DNA from 2 places in the Corynebacterium jeikeium genome. Region 1 is predicted to be linked to the other one. Evidence: predicted binding sites of a transcription regulator. Region 1 holds the regulator's gene; the other holds the start of a gene.

Region 1 (7,386 bases):
GAATGGTTCATGGACTACCGCAACGCCGACGGCTCCCTGGCGGAAATGTGCGGCAACGGCGTGCGTGCCTTCGCCCATGTGTTGTGCCGGCAGGGGAAGGTCACCGTTGGCGAACAGTTCGGCATCGGCACCCGGGCGGGCCGCAAGATGGTGGAGGTCCACGAGCTGAGTGGAGAAAACCAGGAGCACGCGATTGTGAGCGTGGAGATGGGTGCTCCGGAGGTGCTGGGCGTTTCCACCGCACAGGTGGGCGACTTGAAGGTCGCTGGCCTCGGCGTGGATATGGGTAACCCGCACCTAGCCGCGGTGGTGCCCAACCTGACGGCGCTGGAGTTGCAGAAGCTGCCGATCGACCAGCAAGTGCAGTTCGATACTGAATTCTTCCCGGCGGGGGTGAACCTGGAGGTTCTCACGCCATTGGACAATGCGGGTGCGGTGCACATGCGCGTCCACGAGCGCGGTGTGGGGGAAACTCGCTCGTGTGGCACCGGTACCGTCGCCGCCGCTGTTTCTGCCCTTGCCGACGCCGAACTGGCCACAGGTACCGTCACCGTGCACGTTCCAGGGGGCACCGTGCAGGTGGAGATCTCCGAGGATGGTTCGGTGCTCCGCGGCCCCTCGGCGATCGTGGCCTGGGGCCGGACCGTGCTCTAGTGGCCCCCGCAGCCGCAGCTACCGGAGCCGCAGGCGCCGCCGCAGCCAGCGGAATCCACGGTACTAGCGGTGAACTGCACGGTGCCGGCCACGATCAACGGAGCATCGGACTGTGCGAGTTCCTCGTCGACCGCATCCTCGGGTAGAACTACCGTGAACTCGAAGGGAGAGGTCACGCCCGCGGTCCAGAACTTCTGCCCCGTCAGAGCGTTGACCTTGTGAGACCAGTCGGTGGCCTCCACCGCTATCTCCGCCGTGGCATGCGGGGCAGTGGCGGGGGAGTTAATGTCCCGCAAACCGCTCGAATCCACCACGCCGACCTTCAGTCCGCCGTCCTTGGCGAACTCAGTCGAGTCCCCGTACACGCGCACGGAATTGGCCAGAGCCCCAATGTGGAACTGGTGGTACTCCAACGAAGGGGCGTCCACAAGCAAAGGCCCTTGAGCGATGGTGGCGGTGAGGGAAGCGATCGTCGGGGCCTGCTGACCGGAGACCTGCAGCATGGGGCTATCGTCCACAACGTCGAGCACGCCGATGATGTCGTTCAGCATCGACAGGTGCGCCGTGGCAGGCACTCCGCCGGTGTAGCTGGCGAAGGAGCCGAAGGGCTCGACGGCAAGCACGACCATGCGGGCGCCCGAGGGGTCGTCGAACTGCAGAACCTGGCCGCCGCGCACCTCACCCGACACGCCCAAATTGCCGGAACCGTAGGCGGCCTCTAGGGCTTGCTGCCACTTGGGGAAATCCATACCAATGCTGCGGAGTTCAGGAATCATGCCCACCACTCTAGTCCTCTACACCAAATTTCCTATTTACCTCCCCTGACAGGTAAAAATAGAGCGTAATGACGGAAAAGACGGATAAAACCGAACACACTACGCACCTTTATGATTCGCCTGCGGCGCCCACGGTCGGCGAGCTCGATTTGGAGGCGCGCTCTAGCCTCCGGCGGTTGTCCCGTGGCGTAAATACCTACACAGACGAGCAGTCCGACGGCTATGACGTTGAGTATCGAAAACTGAGGCTGGAAAAGGTCGTGCTGGTTGGCGTGTGGACAACCGGGACGATCGCGCAGGTGGAGGCGAGCCTGGAAGAACTGCGGGCTTTGGCCGAAACCGCAGGCTCCGAGGTGGCGGAGATGCTTTATCAGCGTCGCGACAAGCCGGATTCAGGCACCTACATCGGCCGTGGCAAGGTCGAGGAGCTGAAGTCCGTGGTGCTGGAAACCGGCGCAGATACAGTGGTGTGCGACGGTGAGCTGAGCCCGGGCCAGATGATTGCACTGGAAAAAGCGCTGGACGTCAAAGTGATCGACCGAACCATGCTAATTCTGGATATCTTCGCCCAGCATGCGAAGTCCAAGGAAGGCAAGGCGCAGGTTTCGTTGGCGCAGATGGAGTACCTCATCACACGCGTGCGCGGCTGGGGTGGCGCGCTGTCCCGGCAGGCCGGCGGTCGTGCGGGATCCAACGGCGGCGTGGGCCTGCGCGGTCCGGGTGAGACGAAGATCGAGGCGGATCGCCGTCGCCTTCGCTCCGATATGGCGAAGCTACGCAAGGAGATTGCGGCGATGAAGACCTCTCGTGAGGTCAAGCGAGAGCGGCGTGACGCGTCGGCGATTCCTCAGATCGCAATTGCCGGTTACACGAACGCGGGTAAGTCTTCGCTGATCAATGCTCTGACAGGTGCGGGAGTTTTGGTCGAGGATGCACTGTTCGCCACACTGGATCCGACGACGCGGCGCGCTAACCTGGCGGATGGCCGCGCGGTGGTGTTCAGCGACACGGTGGGTTTCGTTCGACACCTGCCCACGCAGCTGGTGGAGGCCTTCCGTTCTACTCTGGAGGAAGTTCTGGCCGCCGACGTGGTACTGCACGTTGTGGACGGATCCGACCCGTTCCCGCTGGAGCAGATCAAGGCCGTGAATACCGTGATCGGCGGAATCGTGGAGGAATCAGGACAGGAGGCGCCACCGGAGATCTTGGTCATCAACAAGATCGACGCCGCCGACCCACTGGTGCTGGCCGAGCTTCGTCACCGTATCCCGGATGCCGTGTACGTGTCCGCGAAGACGGGGGAGGGCATACCCGAGTTGGAGGCCCAGCTGGAGCTATTCCTCAACTCGCTGGATACCCACGTGACCCTGCATGTGCCATTTGATCGCGGCGACGTGGTAGCAAAGGTCCATGAGCTGGGGACGGTGCTTGAAGAGGACTACGATGCAGACGGGACGCGTCTGAACGTTCGCCTACCGAAGGTTGTTGCGGCCGAGCTGGAGCAGTTTGTCGTCGCCGAGTAGCTAGTCCTTTGGCGCGTCTTCGGCGAACGTGACTTTGATGCCGAGGTGTCGCAGTTCGTTTACGTAGGGCTCCGGTGCGTTGCGGTCGGTGACGATGGCAGCGATGTCCTCGATGCTGGCGAAGCTGACGAGGTAATCGAGACCAAACTTGGTGGAATCACACAGAGCGACCACGGAATCGGAGTTGGCGACCATAGCGCGCTTGATCGCCCCCTCTTGAGCGTCGGGGGTGGAGAGACCGTGCTCGATGGTGAGCGCGTTGGTGCCGATAAAGGCTACGTCTGCGTGCAGCACGCCAAGAGCGCGGGTGGCAAGGTCGCCGACAACGGCCTGGGAGGCTGAACGAACGTGTCCGCCGATCAGCTGTACGTCAAAGCGTGGTGATTCCGCCAAGGTAGTCGCGATGAACAACGAGTTTGTTACGATGTTCAGCTTTGGAGCCATGAGTTTCGGATCGTTTGCGGCGTTGGCCGCCGCGATTGCTTCGGCGAACACCCCAGTGGTAGTGCCTGCGTCGATGAAGACGGTGCCCGAGAAGGGCAATAGCTGTACGGCCGCTTGGGCAATGGCGCGCTTGGCCCCGAGTGCGGCTTTGGACCTGGTTGCGAGCGTGGTGAAGTCAGTGCGAAAGTTCTGCACGGGGACGGCGCCCCCGTGGACGCGGAAGAGCTCACCGCCGTCGTCGAGGATCGCCAGGTCACGACGAATTGTTTCTGCGGTGACGCCGAACTTCTCCGCCAGCTCATTCACAGTCACCCTGCCATGAATGGCTGTGAGGGAAAGTATCTGGCGGCGCCGCTCTGCTGATTCCATGAAGGTCATTTTAGTTGCTAGCGGGCCGGAAAAGGCGGCGTCAGAGCCAATGGGGGTGTTCCTATATAGGTTGTCAACCTAGCGGGTGGAGAAATTGGGGGCGGATTCTCTCTGCGGGGTTGTTTGGTCGTGTTGTTTTCGGGCATGGCTGCTAGCCGACTGGGATTTTACCCGGTCGGCTATCTTTACTCTTAGTGTCTAGGCTGCTAGGTCTTCCTGTGATGGTGCGGGATCGTGGTAGTGCTTGTGGTTGCGCATCATGGCGTAGAGGACGTTGAGTCGTCTGCGGGCTAGTGCTACTACTGCGGCGTTGTGTCTTTTGCCTTCACGGCGCTTTCGTTCATAGAATTGCCGGGAACGCTCGTGGAATCTGATGGATGCAAAAGATGATTGCCATAGGGCGTTCTTTAATTTTTTATTGCCGGCTCGGTTCAGTGAGTTCGACATGATCGAGGTCCCGGACTGGTTTGTCCGAGGTGATAAGCCAGCGTAAGAGGCTAGGTGCCCAGCTGTCGGGAAGTCGGTCATGTCGCCCGCGGTCATGAGAATTTGTGCTGCCGTCTTTGGTCCGATTCCTGGCATGGATAGCAGGATTTGAGTGTGGGGGATGTCGTTGATGAGCTCGATGACTTCCTGCTCGATTTGTGTGCGGTGCTCGAGCTTTAAAAGCGCGTCCTTCGCCGACATTGCTACGCCCATTTCGGCATAGTGTGCACCAGCAATGGCAACTGTTTGCTCAGAGATGGCAGCGAAAATGGCATCGAGGACAGGTTCAGGATTGCGTGCCTTATAGCGTCGAGCGAAGGCAGTTGCCTTGGCCTTTCCGAGGCGTTTTATCTTGGTCGGTCCGCCGTAGCGTGCAAGTAGGTGCAGAACCCACTTGCGGTGAATTATCTGACCGCGAAGGGCCTGTTCGAATTGCGGGTAGCAGCCTACTAGTGCACTTCGAATCTGATTGATGAGCCTGGTGTAGGAGCGCGCTAAATCTTCGTCGATACCGTTGAGGACCTTCAACTGGAGGAAGGCTTCTTCGACGCGGTCGACGCTGCGGAGGGATTCCGGAAGGTTCTTTGCAGCGTGGGCGATGATATAGGCGTCCCGGATATCAGTTTTGGCATTGCCAGCGTGGATGCGCGAGAGTTGACGCATAGCCAAACCGGGAAGGTAGCGCACGTCGATCCCGAGTTCTTGAGCAACCGCGACAGTTAGTCGACCAATGTTATTGGGCTGGTCCACGACGACAAGGACCTTGTGGTCGTGTGCGCTGAACGCTGAAAACAGTGCGCGCAGGGATTTTTCGTTTTGGTTGATGCGCTTAGATAGCACCTGGGTGCCGTCGATATCTAAGACGCAAGCGTGGTGAAAGTATTTACCGACGTCCATGCCGATGACATAGTCGTAGGTCATGCCAGACCTCCTAGCGAATTGAATGAGTATGGGACTTATTTCATCGCTGGTGGTCGGACATACTTCACGCTGGCATCCACATTACTTTGAGACCTCGCACATTCTGTGCGGGTCAGGTTCCTATTAGCAGTCTGGAGTATGCCACTGCCTTCGGCGGCATCACCCCCCGGATCATTTTCAGACAGGGACGAAAACAAGCCATACCGAAGCCAGCGACTAGTTCCACTGCCCCAAGGCAGAAGGAACGCAGACAAACATAACCTGCCCCAGCATGGGGCTAGGAGTACGAATCCTGAGTTCCTTCAAGCGGAACTGCCAACAACGTAATGGGACTTAGATCTTGCGCAGGACCGCGGCAACCTTGCCCAGAATTGTTGCCTCCTCAGCGGGGATGGGCTCGAACAGCGGATTGTGGGGAATAAGCCATAGGCCGTCGGCATCCTTTTGGAATTCCTTGACTGTCGCCTCGCCATCGATCATGGCCGCAACGAAGTCTCCAAATTCGGCGACGGACTGCGAACGCACGACTACCCAGTCACCGTTGAAAATGCCGGCGTCGTGCATGGATTCGCCGACAACCTGAAGCAGAAAAAGCTCGCCATTGCCCACGAGTTCTTGCGGGAGGGGAAAGTGAGCCTCAACATTCTGCTCAGCGAGAATTGGGGCGCCTGCCGCAATCTGGCCTACAACCGGAACGTAGGTCGCCTCTGGCATGGTCTCGCCTTCGGTGGTCGGTTCCGGGATAGCCGCGGAAGTTGGCTGGGGCGAGCCTGCGTTCTTTTTGGTGCTTTCGTTCGTGAGCTGGCCACCGTCGAATGCTCGGACGTCTACGGCTCGCGGACGTTTGCCATCGCGGCGGAGATAACCCCGCTTCTCAAGCTGGGTCAGGTGATAAGAAACGGAAGAGGTGGAGTGCAGCCCAACTGCGTCTGCAATCTCGCGAATGCTCGGCGGGTAGCCGCGGATGATGGTCGAATCCCTAATGACTTCGAGGATTCGGCGCTGACGGGTGCTCAATGCCGGCTTCTTGCCGTCTTTCTGCGCCTCTTTCTCTGCGCGCTTATCGGCCTCCGACTTCGGCGGGCGGCCGAGCTTCGGGCGCGGGGTGGGGTTGTCACTCGATTTGTCGATGCTCACGGGGTGTACCTCGTTCGGTATTCGGTTCAGCTATCGCCATTGACTCTACCCGAAAACTAAACGATTACTAGTATATGTGTTCGAAAATGTTCGAATTTCGCTCGACATGTTCGAACAAGCGTGCTAAATTACTTACTGCATCGGAAATTAGAACACGTGATCTAGTGTTCTAATGTTTAGCAATAGCCTGTCTGGGGCGGATGTTTCACTGGGAACCACAGTGAAGGAAGCTGCCAGTGAGACTTTAAGAGTAGCGCTGATGTTTTAAGGAGTAATCATCATGACCACCTCGATTGTGCGTCAGGTAACGTCCCGTCAGTCCGATACCCGCGTCCGTGTGTCGCGCCACGAACGTGTTGCTCCACTACGCCAACCTAGGGTTCGCAAGCCTGACTGGGATGTGGTTGCTAACAGGTCTAATTCGAACACTTTTAGTTATGCAACGGCGCCGGTAAGGCGTTCGATATCTTTGGAAAAGGCTGCCCGTATTTCCGGTTCTAACGAAAGGGTGTTCGAAGTAGGATCGGCACGTACCGCGACTCTGCGCGCTCGTGTGGATCGCGTAGTTCACTCTCCTGGAGCGACTGTGTTTTCCTTGGGTGCAATGTCAGTGCTGTTAGGGCTTGCTCCCGTGTTGATTCCTTAGGGCGATCCTTAAGACGGGGAGCGGGGACTGTAGCTTTAGAAATCTTCTGTCCTGGTTTGGACTCAGACTAAGGTAGAGGGCGTGTTGTGTCCCTCTTGCAATTCTGAATCTTCCCGCGTAGTCGACTCGCGTTCTATCGAAATGGGCGTATCTATTCGCCGTCGTCGTGAATGCAGCGAGTGCCAGACCCGTTTCACCACCATCGAAAGGTCCGTCCTGCTGGTGGTTAAGCGCAACGGGGTGACTGAGGAATTCAGTAGGGAGAAGGTTATCAAGGGTGTTCGGCGTGCTTGCCAGGGTCGCGATGTCTCGGACGACGCGCTGAAGCGCCTTGCTCATGAGGTGGAACAGGCTGTGCGCGTGGCGCATGGTTCGCAAGTGCCAGCGAACCAGATCGGCTTGGCGATTCTCGATCCGCTGCGAACTCTAG
Region 2 (7,386 bases), 1.1 Mb from region 1:
ATCGCACCCTCGTCCAGGTTCTTCGGCACGGCCACCTTCACGGTCACCAGCAGGTCTCCGCTAGCGCCGTTGCGCTTGTTCACACCGTGGCCACGCACGCGCAGCGTTGTGCCGTCCTGCGTGCCCGCAGGAATGCGCACCCGCACCTTGGAGGCCAGAGTCGGCACCGTCACCGCGCCGCCGAGTACCAGCTCGGGGTAGCTCACTGGCACGGTTAGCTTCAGGTCGTCACCGTCGCGACTGAACACCTTGTCGGGCTTCACGTGCACCGTCACAAAGAGGTCACCCGCCGGCTTGCCGCGCTGCCCCGCCGAGCCCTGCCCGGCCAAGCGCACCTTCTGCCCGTCGACCACGCCCGCAGGCACGCGCACGGTGATCGTGCGGGACTGGGTAGTCCGCCCCGTGCCGGAGCAATCCGGGCACTTGTCCTTAATCACCGAGCCAGTGCCGGAGCAGTCCGCGCACGGGCGGGAGAACCCAAAGGTTCCCCTGTTCTCACTGACCATGCCGCTGCCGTTGCAGGTGCCACAGTTCTGGGACGAAGTGCCCGCCTTAGCACCGGAGCCGTGGCAGCTTTCGCACGGCTCGGGCTTGGTCAGGCGGATCGGCACGGTCACACCCTTGGTAGCTTCGCGGAACTCGAGGGTCAGCTCTGTCTCCACGTCCGCCCCGCGGCTGCGCTGGGTGCGGCGTCCAGCCCGACCACCCCGGCCTCCGAAGCGGCTGCGGGAGGCGCCGGCGGTCGGATCATCGCCAAAGAGTCCGCTGAAGACGTCCCCAAATCCGCCGCTGGTGGCGTCATTCCCAAAAAGATCAGAGACGTTAAAGCCGCTACTACTGAAGCCACCTGCACCGCCTGCACGACCAAAGCCCGAGCCGCCAAAGCCCGAGTAAGCCCCGCTGGCGAGCATCCGCTTGAGCTCGTCGTACTCAGCGCGCTTTTCCTTGTCCCCCACCACGCTGTACGCTTCAGAAGCCTTCTTAAATCGCTCCTCCGCAGCTGCGTCGCCCGGGTTCGCATCCGGGTGATTTTCGCGGGCGATCTTGCGATAAGCTTTCTTGATCTCCTCTGCCGATGCGGTGGAGGACACGCCGAGGTCTTTGTAATAATCCTTCTCGGCCCATTCACTGTGCGCCATGTGTCGCTCCTTCCTTATTGCGCTGTTCACGCGGGGTGTTTCTACTCAACCTTGAGTCTACCGCGCTGAACTTTTGTTATCTAATCTTCTTAACGACGCCCCTACGTATTTATTCCCCCTCCACATCACTTCGGGCACTACAGCATGCATTGCTGGAGGCTTGCTGTATGTATTGCCAGAAGACTTCCCAGCCCGAAACTAGCTAGGGTGGAGCCATGACACCTAAGAAGCGCAACTGGTTTGGTCGGTTCTTCGGCACGCATAGCTCATCGCACGACGCATCTGATAACCCTTCGTCCGCGGCGAACGGTTCGCCCATGCCCAGCGCACCTGGCTCTAACGCCCCGTTAGCAGAGCCCGGCCCACAGGACCCGCCGGTGCCGCTACCCCGCCTGGACCTGCACCAGTCCACGGCCCTGATCCGGCAGATCGTGCGGACGCTCAATAGCCTCGGCTACGGCGCGACCCCGACGCCCGAAGTTGTCTACTACAGCAAACCCGAGCACATCGAGAAGCCCCTGAGCTACCCGGGCCCCACACCCGGCCCCTACGGCGGGCAACTCCCCGCGCCGGATTACGGCGAGGGCTCGATGCTGGGGCTCGAAAACCTCACGAAGCAGTGCGCCAATGCCGAGGATTTCGGGAGAGATATGCCTGTGCTGGTGGAACATTTCGTCAATAGCCTGGTCGGCCCGGCTGCCGCTTCAGAGCGAGAGCTACTTTCGCTCCCCGATGCGGAGTTTTACTCCCACTTGCGGGCGCGCCTAATGTCCATCGACTTACTACCGGAGCAGTCGCGGGCGGATGCGCGTGAGTTCAACCCGGATTCACCGATACGGCCTTATTCGGATGACCTGTGCATCACTTTGGTTCTGGATACACCAAACTCTGTAGTGTCGCTGAGCCCGGGCTCACTGGATGATCGCGGCCCGATTGAGGACTTGTTCCGGATTGGCTACCGCAACCTGTGGCAGGAGCTGATCGATTCCGACCTGGATGTACAGCCTGTTCGGGCGAGCGAAGACCGTCCCGAAGAGCGCTTCTGGGCGATTGAAAGCAGCTCTTACTATACGGGGTCGGTGCCCCTGCTAATGAACGAGATCCTCGAGCGCCTCCTGCCGCAGATCGACCCTAGCGAGGGGCTAATTTTTTCCACGCCGCATCGCCACATCACCCTGGTTCGGGAGATGGGCGAAGGCACCGACATGCTGGGGTCCATCAAGATGATGGCGGCCGTGACGGCCCAGGAGTTCTCGCGGCAGGCGGGCGCGATGAGCCCACGGCTGATGTTTTCGCACATGGCTGAGATCACCACGTTCACCGACATCAAGTCGAAGGGTGGCGGCAGGGCGGAGATCGACATTCAGCCCCCGGCGTACCTCATGGAGAGGATCAACCAGGGCAAGCACTAGGGCGACGGCGCTAGAACGCTGTCGCTAGAACGGCGGCTCGTCCTCCAGGTTGCGCTTCTGCTCCCGCTGGTTGTGCTCCACCACCCTCCGCGCTCGCTTCACTGCTCGGTGCCGGAAGGTGATTCTTCCCAGCGGGCCGTTTGGCGTGGTGATCACCGTGTGGCCGTCTCCGAAGCTAGTCCAGGTTTCCTCCCCGTCGGGGTTGATTGTCACGTCCCAGGCTCCCGTCGTTTTCGCGTTGTGGTGTTTGGCGCAGAGGCAGTGGAGGTTTGATGTGTCGGTTGGTCCGCCGTTCGGGGCGCCATGCACGAAGCGTTTGACGTGGTCTAGCTGGCATTTGTGCGCTGGGGTGTCGCAGCCCGGGAAGCGGCAGGTTCCGTCCCGGCCTTCCACGCTCGCACGGATGAGGGGCGTCGGGGTATAGCCGGCGGTAGCGGCCTTCCCCGGGGCCTGCAGGTGGGTTATCCGCTCCATCCACTCCTTCGTGGCCAGCGGGTTGAGCCAGCTGCCGGCGGCCCAGATCTGCGCCTCCGGAGCATCCACCTGGCGGTACAGGTTGAGGTTCACCTCTGCGGTCGCACTCCCCCGCACCAGACTCATAAGCGCCCGCACCCTGGAACAATTCTGCTTGTTCCTCACGCTGTCGAGCGCCTGGATCAGCTCCAGCGCCTCCAGCTTCGGAAGGGTCAGGTAGAACTCGGTGTAGTCGGCCGACCGGTCGTCGATAGCTAGCCGCGTTGCGGCGCCGAGGACGGCCAGGTCTTCGGTACTGACGCCCTCTACGTCTGAACCCGTGCCGTCTGCGCCATCTGTACCGTCTGCCCCGGCTGCGCCATCCGTACCTTCGCCCGCTGGCGAGGTTAGTTCGGCGGGATCGATCGGACAGGCCAAAGGCTCGTGATCCATGACGATCTTCTTCAGGCGTTGGCGGATCGTACTCTGCCCCAACATCGCCTGGTTAGGCCGAGTGGGCGAAAGTGCTGTGTAGACATCGGCTTCTACAGCGGAGATGTGGGCGTCACTAACAGCAACAAGGCTATGAGCGACGATCCGCCACAGCTCGATAGAGTAGGCCCCGGTTTCCGCCAGCTCCACCAGCGATGGGAAGCGGCGGAAGGTGGTTCCGACGTCGACGAGCTGGACCACTCGGAACTCCGGGAGACCCAGGCGCGCGCCCAGGCGGGTGGTCACGTCGGTGATGCATTCGTCGTCGTGCGGCGTGCACGCCAAGGCAAGGCGCGCGTGGTTGCGGTTGATGTCGCAGATCGCTGCGCTCATCGGGTCGGTGGGGTCGGTAACTTTCCAGAACGGCCCCTGTGGTTGGCCTTGTGGTTGGTTATGCGGTGGGTCTTGCGGTGGTCTGTCGGGTGGTGTGGGCTGGTCAAACATCATTCCCCTTCAATGATGGAAGTCCCCAGTGTGTCGTGGCTCTTGTGTCGTGGCTCGAATTCCGTAGCTCGTGTCCCGTGGTTTTCCGTACGCGATCAGCATAGAAAACGCCCCGGACAGCCCCTCCAAGAAAAACTCAATTAATCGAACACTTGTTCTAGTTTCTAGTTCCTACCTGCCCCTTCACAGATACCTCCCACAAATACACCCCACCACACAAAAAAGAGAGCCCCACAGCAAAAGCCGTGAAGCTCTCTGGATCTCACGCCATCCCTGGCGCTAACCCCTAATAACTACTGCGGATCGCCAATGATGACCATCGCGTTGCGCAGCACGCGGTCACCCAGGCGGTAGCCGCGGCGGAGGATGGTGGCCAGCACCTTGTCGTCGCCACTGCTCGTGTCTTGCACGGCCTCGTGGCAGTTCGGGTCGAACTCGTCGCCTTCCTCGCCGAACTTCTCCACCTTCATGGATGCCATCACAGACTGCAGCTTGTCCGACATGGATTTCAGCGGCCCGGTCAGGTCGCCGTGCTGTTCTGCCATCTCCAGGTCGTCCAGGATCGGCAGCAGCTCGGCGGCCACCTCGGCCTTCGCGCCGGTGATCACGCTCGCGCGGTCACGCTCAACACGACGGCGGTAGTTGGTGTACTCCGCCGTCACGCGCTGTAGGTCCTCGGTGCGTTCGGCCAGCTCGGCTTCGATGCTGTTGCTGTCTTCGGGATTGACGCCCTCAGCATCAGCCACAGCCGCCTCACCATCAGCCAGACCCTCGTCGACACCCTGCGCCTCAGCAGCTTCCGCGGCGGCAGCTTCGGCACTTTCGGCCGAGGTTGCCTCCGGGTCGGTGTTCTCCGGGGCGCCCGGGTCCTGATTCAGATCTTCAGCCATTACTTCTTATCATCCTCTGCGGAAGTATCCTCGTCGACAACCTCGGCGTCCACAACGTTCGGGTCATCGTTTGCGGCGGAGCCTGCAGCGTCCGCACCAGCACCTTCAGCACCGGCGGCTGCCTCTGCCTCGTAGATGGCCTTGCCCATCTCCTGAGACTCAGCGTTCAGCTTCTCCACCGCATCCTTGATGGCCTCGATGTCGTCACCCTTCAGAGCCTCGTCAACAGCCTTGGCTGCTTCCTCGACCTTGTTCTGGGTATCCTCGCTGACCTTGTCCTTATTGTCTTCGACGAACTTGCGGGTCTGGTAAGCCATGGACTCTGCGGAGTTGCGGACTTCCTGCTCCTCGCGGCGCTTCTTGTCCTCTTCCGCGTGGGTCTCGGCATCCTTGACCATGCGGTCGATCTCCTCCTGGGACAGGCCGGAGCCGTCCTGGATCTTGATCGTGTTCTCCTTGCCGGTGGCCTTGTCCTTTGCAGAGACGGAGACGATGCCATTGGCGTCAATATCGAAGGTGACCTCGATCTGCGGAACGCCGCGCGGTGCCGGAGCGATGCCCGCCAGCTCGAAGGAGCCGAGCAGCTTGTTGTGCGCAGCCATCTCGCGCTCGCCCTGGAAGACCTGGATCTGTACGCTGGGCTGGCTGTCCTCGGCGGTGGTGAAGGTCTCGGAACGCTTGGTCGGGATGGTGGTGTTGCGCTCGATCAGCTTGGTCATCACGCCACCCTTTGTCTCGATACCCAGGGACAGCGGGGTGACGTCCAGCAGCAGCACGTCCTTAACTTCGCCGCGCAGCACGCCGGCCTGCAGGGCAGCACCCACGGCCACAACCTCGTCCGGGTTTACACCCTTGTTGGGCTCCTTGCCGTTGGTCAGCTCGGTGACCAGCTCGGAGACGGCAACCATGCGGGTGGAGCCACCGACCAGCACGACGTGGTCGATCTCGTCCACGCTAATTTCCGCGTCCTTCAGCACTGCCTGGAACGGGGTCTTGGTGCGGTCCAGCAGATCCTGGGTGATCTTCTGGAACTCGGTGCGGGTCAGGGTCTCATCCAGGAACAGCGGGTTCCTGTCTTCGTCCACCGTGATGTACGGCAGGTTGATGGAGGCCTGCTGGGAGCTGGACAGCTCGATCTTGGCCTTCTCCGCCGCCTCGCGCAGGCGCTGCAGGGCCATCTTGTCCTTGGTCAGGTCCACGCCGTGGCTTGCCTTGAACTTGTCGGCCAGCCAGTCGACGATGCGCTGATCCCAGTCGTCGCCGCCCAGCTCGTTGTCGCCGGCGGTTGCGCGAACCTCAACCACACCGTCGCCGATCTCCAGCAGGGAGACGTCGAAGGTACCGCCACCGAGGTCGAATACCAGGATGGTCTGCTCCTTGTCGCCCTTCTCCAGGCCGTAAGCCAGGGCGGCTGCGGTCGGCTCGTTGACGATACGCAGGACGTTCAGGCCTGCAATCTGGCCAGCATCCTTGGTTGCCTGGCGCTGTGCGTCGTTGAAGTAGGCGGGGACGGTAATAACCGCGTCGGTTACGTCCTCACCCAGGTAGCTCTCCGCGTCCCTCTTCAGCTTCTGCAGGGTACGGGCGGAGATCTCCGGAGCGGTGTACTCCTTGTCGTCGATGGAGACCTTCCAGTCCGTGCCCATGTGGCGCTTAACAGAGCGGATGGTGCGATCCACGTTGGCTACCGCCTGGTTCTTGGCGGACTGGCCGACCAGCACCTCGCCGTTCTTGGCGAAAGCCACGATGGACGGGGTGGTACGGGATCCCTCGGAGTTGGCGATGACCTTTGCCTCGCCGCCTTCCAGTACAGACACCACAGAGTTGGTGGTGCCCAAGTCAATTCCTACTGCGCGTCCCATAGTGGGGTACCTCCTGTTGTTTTAATCCTTCGTCGGATTGTTGTTGTCAGTCATCGAGCCTTTAGTGTGGACGACTCAACTCATGCTCTCCAGTATCCGGAGTTTTTCTCTCTAGTCAAATCTTCTTGAGTCAGCCACACTCAACCTGCTCACACCCTACTCAACTCATCGCACGTCAAACTTGTTCCCGATCGGCTCAACTTTTTTGAAGATTTTTTACAGATTCACCCTGAACCTTCCCTGAAATGCGCAAACCCGCCCCATCTGTTTTGATAGTGGGCATGAAAAACCGCATACGCATAAACCGCGCCCTCATTTCCACCCCGTTGGCAGCCGCCCCGCTTGTCGCTACCTCGATCCTCGCTGGGTCGGTCATTGCCGCCCCCACAGCCTTTGGTGCAACCGCAGCCGCCGCCCCTTTTTCTTCCGCTACCCCTTTTGGTTCCGACGCCTCGCTCTCCGCACCGCAACTCCCCGCAGGATCGACTTTCCCATCTTCCGGCGCTCTGAAAACTGGCGGCCAGGAACAAACTCACTACAACGGCGCGTTCGACCTCGGCCAAGCGAGCAAGGATCCCAACGTGGGTGGACTATCCGGGCTTACTGCCCTCGCCGATGGCTCCTACCTCGCCATCTCGGATGACAAAGGCGATCATGGCCCCACGCGCGCCTACCGCTTGAACATCGACAACAA

Evidence for each region. The regulator LexA, encoded in region 1, represses DNA repair genes until DNA is damaged. The targets are predictions, from matches to a motif close to CGAACANNTGTTCG.
Region 2: CJEIK_RS00950 (HNH endonuclease signature motif containing protein) is a predicted target of LexA. The motif match lies at 4,086-4,099, and genes of this name have one in related genera.

What each region holds. Positions count from the first base shown of each region.
Region 1 covers NZ_CP063195.1:1,297,902-1,305,287, reverse strand. Annotated here, with positions in the region: gene dapF (diaminopimelate epimerase) at 1-654, shown strand, start outside; gene CJEIK_RS05770 (hypothetical protein) at 651-1,430, opposite strand; gene hflX (GTPase HflX) at 1,499-2,953, shown strand; gene CJEIK_RS05760 (DeoR/GlpR family DNA-binding transcription regulator) at 2,954-3,766, opposite strand; gene CJEIK_RS05755 (IS110 family RNA-guided transposase) at 3,965-5,173, opposite strand; gene lexA (transcriptional repressor LexA) at 5,507-6,310, opposite strand; gene nrdR (transcriptional regulator NrdR) at 7,038-7,386, shown strand, end outside.
Region 2 covers NZ_CP063195.1:224,303-231,688, reverse strand. Annotated here, with positions in the region: gene dnaJ (molecular chaperone DnaJ) at 1-1,139, opposite strand, end outside; gene CJEIK_RS00955 (hypothetical protein) at 1,355-2,551, shown strand; gene CJEIK_RS00950 (HNH endonuclease signature motif containing protein) at 2,576-3,829, opposite strand; gene grpE (nucleotide exchange factor GrpE) at 4,234-4,830, opposite strand; gene dnaK (molecular chaperone DnaK) at 4,830-6,692, opposite strand; gene CJEIK_RS00935 (esterase-like activity of phytase family protein) at 6,974-7,386, shown strand, end outside.